DNA from 3 places in the Billgrantia diversa genome. Region 3 is predicted to be linked to each of the others. Evidence: predicted binding sites of a transcription regulator. Region 3 holds the regulator's gene; each other region holds the start of a gene.
The links. The regulator LexA, encoded in region 3, represses DNA repair genes until DNA is damaged. The targets are predictions, from matches to a motif close to TACTGTNTANNTANACAGTA.
Positions count from the first base shown of each region.

Region 1: the regulator LexA is predicted to act here: its motif matches at 1,502-1,521, upstream of HNO52_RS08140 (DNA topoisomerase III).
Region 2: the regulator LexA is predicted to act here: its motif matches at 1,228-1,247, upstream of recN (DNA repair protein RecN).

Region 1 covers NZ_CP053382.1:1,756,435-1,758,701, forward strand. The annotation lists gene HNO52_RS08140 (DNA topoisomerase III) at 1-1,474, opposite strand, end outside; gene HNO52_RS08145 (ABC1 kinase family protein) at 1,605-2,267, shown strand, end outside.
Region 2 covers NZ_CP053382.1:4,236,495-4,238,761, forward strand. The annotation lists gene dnaK (molecular chaperone DnaK) at 1-310, opposite strand, end outside; gene grpE (nucleotide exchange factor GrpE) at 445-1,074, opposite strand; gene recN (DNA repair protein RecN) at 1,294-2,267, shown strand, end outside.
Region 3 covers NZ_CP053382.1:1,992,242-1,994,508, forward strand. The annotation lists gene HNO52_RS09280 (energy-coupling factor ABC transporter permease) at 1-20, shown strand, start outside; gene dinB (DNA polymerase IV) at 23-1,072, opposite strand; gene lexA (transcriptional repressor LexA) at 1,214-1,861, opposite strand; gene HNO52_RS09295 (TetR/AcrR family transcriptional regulator) at 2,061-2,267, shown strand, end outside.

The DNA of each region.
Region 1 (2,267 bases), 240 kb from region 3:
TATTCATCATCGCTTTGATCAAGCTGGCGTCGTTGAAGGGTTCCGGAGGGCGTGTCTCACGATCCTCGACCTCACAGGCCATCACGCGGCAGCCTTCACCCTCAGTGAGAGGAGGCAGCGGCGGAGCCTCGTCTCGGGTGGTGAACAGCGGCTTCCAGCCCGGCTGGAGCACCTCCTGGCCGCTGGCGCGAAAACGCTCGCCTAGAAGGGTGAATTCCGCCTTCACTTCACGCACGATCAATGGGGAATAGAATTGGGCCAGCACGTTGCGTGCTATCAGACGGAAAACGTCGGCTTCGGCACGCTCCAGGCGCTCGAGTTCGGCCGGCTTGCCGGTGGGGGCGAGCGCATGGTGAGCGCCCACCTTCTTGTCGTCCCAGGCCTTGGAGCGCAGGGCGAAATCTGCCCCGGCGAGCCAACCGCGTAGGGTCTCGTCCTGGCTGCAGGCGCTTGCCAGGGTGGCGCGCGCCTGGGCCAGATGCTCCTCGGGCAGGTAGCGACAATCCGAACGCGGGTAGGTGATCAGCTTGTGGCGTTCATAGAGGCGTTGGCATATGTCCAGTACGGCCTGGGCCGAAAGCCCGAAGCGCCGCGCAGCGTCTACCTGTAATGCCGAAAGCGAATAGGGCAGCGGGGCGGATTGACGCTTCTGGCGGGACTCGAGCGAGGTCAGCTTACCCTCGGCGCCGGGCAGTTGCGCTGCCAGCGCTTCGGCCGGAGCACGTTCGAGCAGACGGCCCTGGTCGTCGAGGCGGTGGTGCTCGACCGGTTGCCACCAGGCGCGCAGCTGCCCGCCGGTAACCGCCAGATCGGCCCACAGCACGTAAAAGGGGTAGGGTCGGAAGTCGCGGATCTCTGCGTCGCGGCGCACTACCAGCCCGAGTACCGGGGTCTGCACCCGGCCCACCGAGAGAACGCCGTCATGCCCGGCCTGGCGACCGGTCAGGGTCCAGGCGCGGGTCAGGTTGATGCCGTACAGCCAGTCGGCACGCGAGCGCGACTCGGCGGCACGGTAGAGCGGCAGGTAGTGGGCGTTGTCCTCCAGCCGCGCCAGGGCCCGCTGTATCGCGGGCCGGTTGAGGTCGCTGACCAGCAGACGCGCCACGGGCCCCTTCCAGCCCAGGTACTCGATGACTTCCTGCACCAGCAGTTGCCCTTCGCGATCGGGGTCGCCGGCATGCACCACTTCCCCGGCTTGCTTGAGCAGCTTGCGAATAACGGCGAGTTGCCCTTTGGCCTTGGGCCGCGGGCTGAGTTGCCAGCGTGTCGGCAGGATCGGCAAGTGATCCAGCCGCCACTGCTTGAACGCGGGGTCGTAAGCGTCGGGAGGTGCCTGCTCCAGCAGATGGCCCAGGCACCAGGTCACCACGGTTTCACCGGCGTGAAGGGCACCGTCTTCACGGCGTGCCCCGCCCGGCAGGGCCTCGGCGATGGCGCGGGCCAGGCTGGGTTTTTCGGCGATGATCAGGCGCATGTCACCTTTCCGCTGCAGTCGGTTCATTTATGGATATTCTTACAGTAATCGATGAACATGGCCAGGGTCCGAAAGCGCGACGAGCTGTACAATGCCGAGACGGAAAAACGACAGAGGGGAGAGCGCTACCATGCGGGAGCGGGGAAGGACGCGACGGCTGTTGGGTCTCGGGGCGCGTACCGGCGGCACCCTGCTGCGCAGCCGGCTCGGTGGCGAGGCCGACTGGCGCGCGCTGGGTGAGGCGCTTTTCGAAGGGCTTTCCGAGCTGAAGGGGCCGGCCATGAAGTTGGCCCAGATCATGGCCCAATGGGACGACTTGCTGCCGCCGGATCTTGCCGACGAGCTGGCGCGCCTGCAGCGTCAGGCCGAGCCCATGCCATGGGAAAGCATACGCCGCACCCTGGTCGAGCAGTACGGCGAGCTGGACGTCCACTTTCGCGAGATCGAACCCAGGCCCTTCGCCAGTGCCTCCATGGGGCAGGTGCATCGTGCGGTGACCCAGGATGGCGAGACGCTGGTGCTCAAGGTGCAGTACCCGGGCCTGGCCGAAGTGCTGGAGAGCGACCTGGCCCAGCTTCGGCGCATCATGCGCCTCGGCCGTTGGCTCAAGGTATCCCGGGCGCGCCTGGACGCGTTGTTCGAGGAACTCGCCGCCAGCCTGCGCAGCGAACTCGATTATCACGCCGAGGCCCTCGCATTGGCGCGCTATCGGCAACGCTATGCTCATATGGAAGGCCTGCTGTTTCCCGAGCCATTACCCGAGCTCTCCGGCCCCCGTGTACTGGCCATGCGC
Region 2 (2,267 bases), 2.2 Mb from region 3:
CCACCCAGGCGTCGCCGTTGTCGGCCTCGACGATGCCGTAGGGCACCATTTTGATGTCCTTCTGCACCACGTCGTCCTTGAAGCGACGGCCGATCAGGCGCTTGATGGCGTACAGGGTGTTCTGCGGGTTGGTGACCGCCTGCCGCTTGGCCGACTGCCCCACCAGGATCTCGCCATCATCGGTGTAGGCGATGATGGAGGGCGTGGTGCGGGCGCCTTCGGCGTTCTCGATCACCTTGGCGCTGTCGCCGTCGAGCACGGCCACACAGGAGTTGGTGGTCCCCAGGTCAATACCGATGATGCGTCCCATAGGAAATCCTCGAAAATTCGTTTGCCTTGAATCCATCTCAGCGGCATCTGCCGCGGTTGACGTCTATCTGGGGGTGCTTTGTACGTTTTCAAGCCCTCCCCCTGCATTACGCTGGATTGGTCGTGCCGATCGGCTCAGCCGGTAGCCTGACTGACCACTACCATGGCCGGACGTACCAGGCGACCATTGAGCGTGTAGCCCTTCTGCATCACTTCCATGATGCTGTTGGGCTCGAGCTCGGGGTTGGGCACCATGGCCATGGCCTCGTGGTACTGCGGGTCGAACGGTTCGCCGGCCGGGTCGAGCGATTCGACGCCGAACTTGGCCAGCACGTCATGCTGCATTTTCAGCGTCATGGCCACGCCCTCTTTATGGGCCTCGGTGGCGTCGTCGCCCATGGCCTCGAGCGCCTTTTCCAGGCTGTCGACTACCGGCAGCAGCTCCTTGACGAAGCGCTCGAGGGCGAACTTGCGCGCCTTCTCGGCTTCCTGTTCGGCCCGGCGGCGCACGTTCTGCGCCTCGGCGGCGGCACGCAGCGCCTGGTCCTTGGCCTCGGCCAGGCTCTGCTCCAGCTCCTCGACCTGGGCGGCCAGCATGTCGGCTTCGGGGTTGTCGCTCACCGTCGTCGGCTCCTCGGACGCGACGGACTCGTCGTCCCCGATGCCAATCGCATCGTCCAGTTCGCCTGCCACCGGTTCCGGCCGAGCCTCTTCCTCGCGCCGCTCCAGCTCGTCGTCGAGCGGGGTCTGGGGTTCTTTAGCCATGCGCATCTCCTGAAGCGTGGTTCGGCCATGCGGCCGCAACGGTTTCGATTGGGCAAAAGCCGCGAGTCTGCCGCCTATATGGGGGTCCTGACCGCAATCTCAAGAGAGGCTGGGCGTTCATGTGCAATGCGGGCGTTGAGCGGCCGCCTCGACTACTGTATAAAAACTCAATAAAGTGTATGGATATCCAGCCTTGTGCGTCGCTTCCCGGGAGGCCCCATGCTGACTCAGCTCGCCATTCGCGATTTCGCCATCGTCGATACGCTCGATCTGGAGCTTGCCGGCGGCATGACCGCCATCACCGGCGAGACCGGTGCCGGCAAGTCGATCCTGCTCGGTGCCCTGGGGCTATGCCTGGGTGAGCGCGCCGACGCCGGCAGCGTGCGCCACGGCTGCGAGCGTGCCGATCTCTCGGCGCGCTTCGATATCGCAAGCCTGCCGGCCGCCCGGCACTGGCTCGAGGAGCGCGAGCTGCCCCTCGACGACTGCCTGTTACGCCGCGTGGTAACGGCCAACGGCCGCTCCAAGGCATGGATCAACGGGCAGCCGGCTACCGTGACCGATCTCAAGGCGCTGGGCGAACATCTGGTCGAGATCCACGGCCAGCACGCCCACCAGATGCTGCTGCGCGAAGAGACCCACCTGCGCCTGCTCGACGACTTTGCCGGTAACCGCAGCGCCGTCGGCGAGCTGAGCGAGACCTTTCGCCGCTGGCAAGCGGCCCGGCGACGCCTGAAACAGCTGACCGAGAGCGGTGACGAGGTTCAGGCGCGCCGCCAGTTGCTGCGCTATCAGGTCGAGGAGCTCGACGCACTGGCCCTGGGCGACGAAGAGCTCGCCACCCTGGAGTTCGAACAGGAGCAGCTCGCCCACGCCGAGGAGACGCTGCGCGAAGCACAGGTCGCCGCCGAATGCTGCGATGGCGACGAGGGCGGCGTGCTGGCGCTGCTCAACCAGGCGGCCCACCGGCTCGACCCCTTGCCGGGCAGCGACCGCGGCACCCTGGCCGAAGTGCTCGCCATGCTCGGCGAAGCGCGCATCCAGGTCGAGGAGGCCGTGCGCGAACTCAACCGCTTTGCCGACACCACCGAACTGGATCCGGAGCGGCTGGCATGGGTCGAGTCTCGCCTGAGCGAGGTGCACCGCATCGCACGCAAGCATCATGTGATGCCCGAGGAGCTGCCTTCCCTCCA
Region 3 (2,267 bases):
GCTATATCGATACCAAGTGAGCCTACAGTGGCAGGCTGAGCTGGCGCCGAGCGTCGTCAGCCACCAGCCGTACCCCGACGCCCAGCAGGCGCACCGGACGCTGACGCCTGGCCCATGCCTGTTCCATCAGCGTGGTGAAGGTGTCGAGCGTGGGCAGGCCGCCACGGGAATCGAGAGTGGTGAGAGAGAAGTCGTCGAAGCGCACCTTGACGAAAACACCAGCAATAGGCGGGTGGCCATGGCGGGCAAGGCGTGCCTCGAGGCGTTCGTATAGCGGTGGCAGCTGAGTGTGGCAGTTCGCCAGGTCGGGCAGATCGGTGGCGAAGGTAGTCTCCACGCTCACCGATTTGCGCTCGCGCTCGATGCGTACCGGCCGGTCGTCGATGCCACGTGCCAGCTCGAACAGGCGCCGCCCGAACTTGCCGAATTCCTGCAGCAGACGTTCCAGCGGAACGCGCTGAAGGTCGGCACAGGTAGCGATCTCCAGGGTTTGAAGGCGCTTGGCCGTGGCCGGCCCGACGCCGTGCAGCTTGGTTACCGGGAGCGCGCTCACGAAGTCGTCCACTTGGGGCGGCGTGATTACGGTGAGGCCGTCCGGCTTCTCCCAGTCGCTGGCAATCTTGGCCAGGAATTTTGCTGGGGCGGCACCCACCGAGACGGTAATACCCACGCGCTTGGTGCATTCCTCCTTCAGCCAGCGTGCCATCCAGGTGGCGCTGCCCGAGAAGCGGGTCACGTCGGTGACGTCGAGAAAGGCCTCGTCCAGGGAGAGCGGCTCCACCAGCGGTGTCAGCTCATGAAAGATCGCCAGTAGCTGCCGCGAAGCCTCACGGTAGCGATCGAAGTCGCCGGGCAACAGAGTGAGGTGAGGGCACAAGCGCAACGCCCGCGCCGTCGGCATGGCGGAATGGATGCCGTAGGCCCGGGCCGGGTAATTGCAGGTCGAGATGACGCCGCGCCCTTCGGCGCTGCCGCCGATCGCCAAGGGAATATCGCGCAACGCCGGGTTGTCGCGCATCTCCACTGCGGCGTAGAAGCAATCGCAATCGGCGTGCAGGATCTTGCGGCTCATCGATACGTTGTTCCGCTCAACTGGAGCGCTTTCTGGGCGACGACCAGACAAAGCGGAACTCGACGAGGAAGCGGAGTTGACTGTAGTCAATGAGCATTCCGAGGAGAGCTCCAACGCCGTATGGTCGAGTTCAGGAAGCGATCAACCCAAAGCTTGGCCGCTGCCGCCGCGTATGACTCCCACCCCGATACCCTCGATTTCGAGCGGCTGATGGCGCAAGTCCACCTCGATGGGAGCGAAGTCAGCGTTTTCGGCTTCCAGCACCACGCGGTGCCCCTGACGGTGGAAGCGCTTGACCGTGACCTCGTCCTCCAGCCGTGCCACCACGATCTGGCCGTCGCGCACGCGGTCGGTGCGGTGCACGGCCAGCAGGTCGCCTTCCAGGATGCCCGCATCCTTCATCGAAAGCCCGCGGACCTTGAGCAGGTAATCGGCCCGGGGTGTGAAGAATTCCGGGGGCAGGGGACAGTAGCGGTCGATGTGCTCGGCGGCGAGAACGGGGCTGCCGGCCGCGACCTCGCCAATGATCGGTAGCCCCTCGGCATTCGGCTCGTTGACAGCGGCGTCGGCCTCCTGGGCCGGCAAGCGAATGCCACGAGAGGTGCCGCGGATCACTCTGATGACCCCCTTGCGCTCGAGTGCTCGCAGATGTTCCTCGGCGGCATTGGGAGAGCGAAAACCCAGCGCCCGGGCAATTTCAGCACGGGTCGGAGGGTAGCCGAACTCGTTCATGGTCTTGACGATGAAGTCATAAACGTTCTGTTGGCGCGAGGTGAGAGGGCGTGTCATGGCAAACTCCAGTGGCGTGACTGCCGTATTGGTCAAGTATACAGCATGGAAGCCCATACAGTAAAAAGGGGATCGTTCATCGCCGCCAAGCGTCTGAAGACGTTTAAAACGCTACTGGTTGTCTATTCATTGAGTGACGAGTCGTAATGACGTAGACTTTTGTAATGTTTAAAACAGACGTTTCCAGCGGGAACTGATCATGGCCCAGACCGATACCGTCACCCGTATTCTCGACACTGCCGAGGTGCTGTTCGCCGAGCGCGGCTTCGCCGAGACCTCGCTGCGTACCATCACCAGCAAGGCACGCGTCAATCTCGCCGCGGTCAATTACCACTTCGGCTCGAAGAAAGCACTGATCCAGGCGGTCTTCTCTCGTTATCTCGATCCCTTTACCATGCGTTTCCAT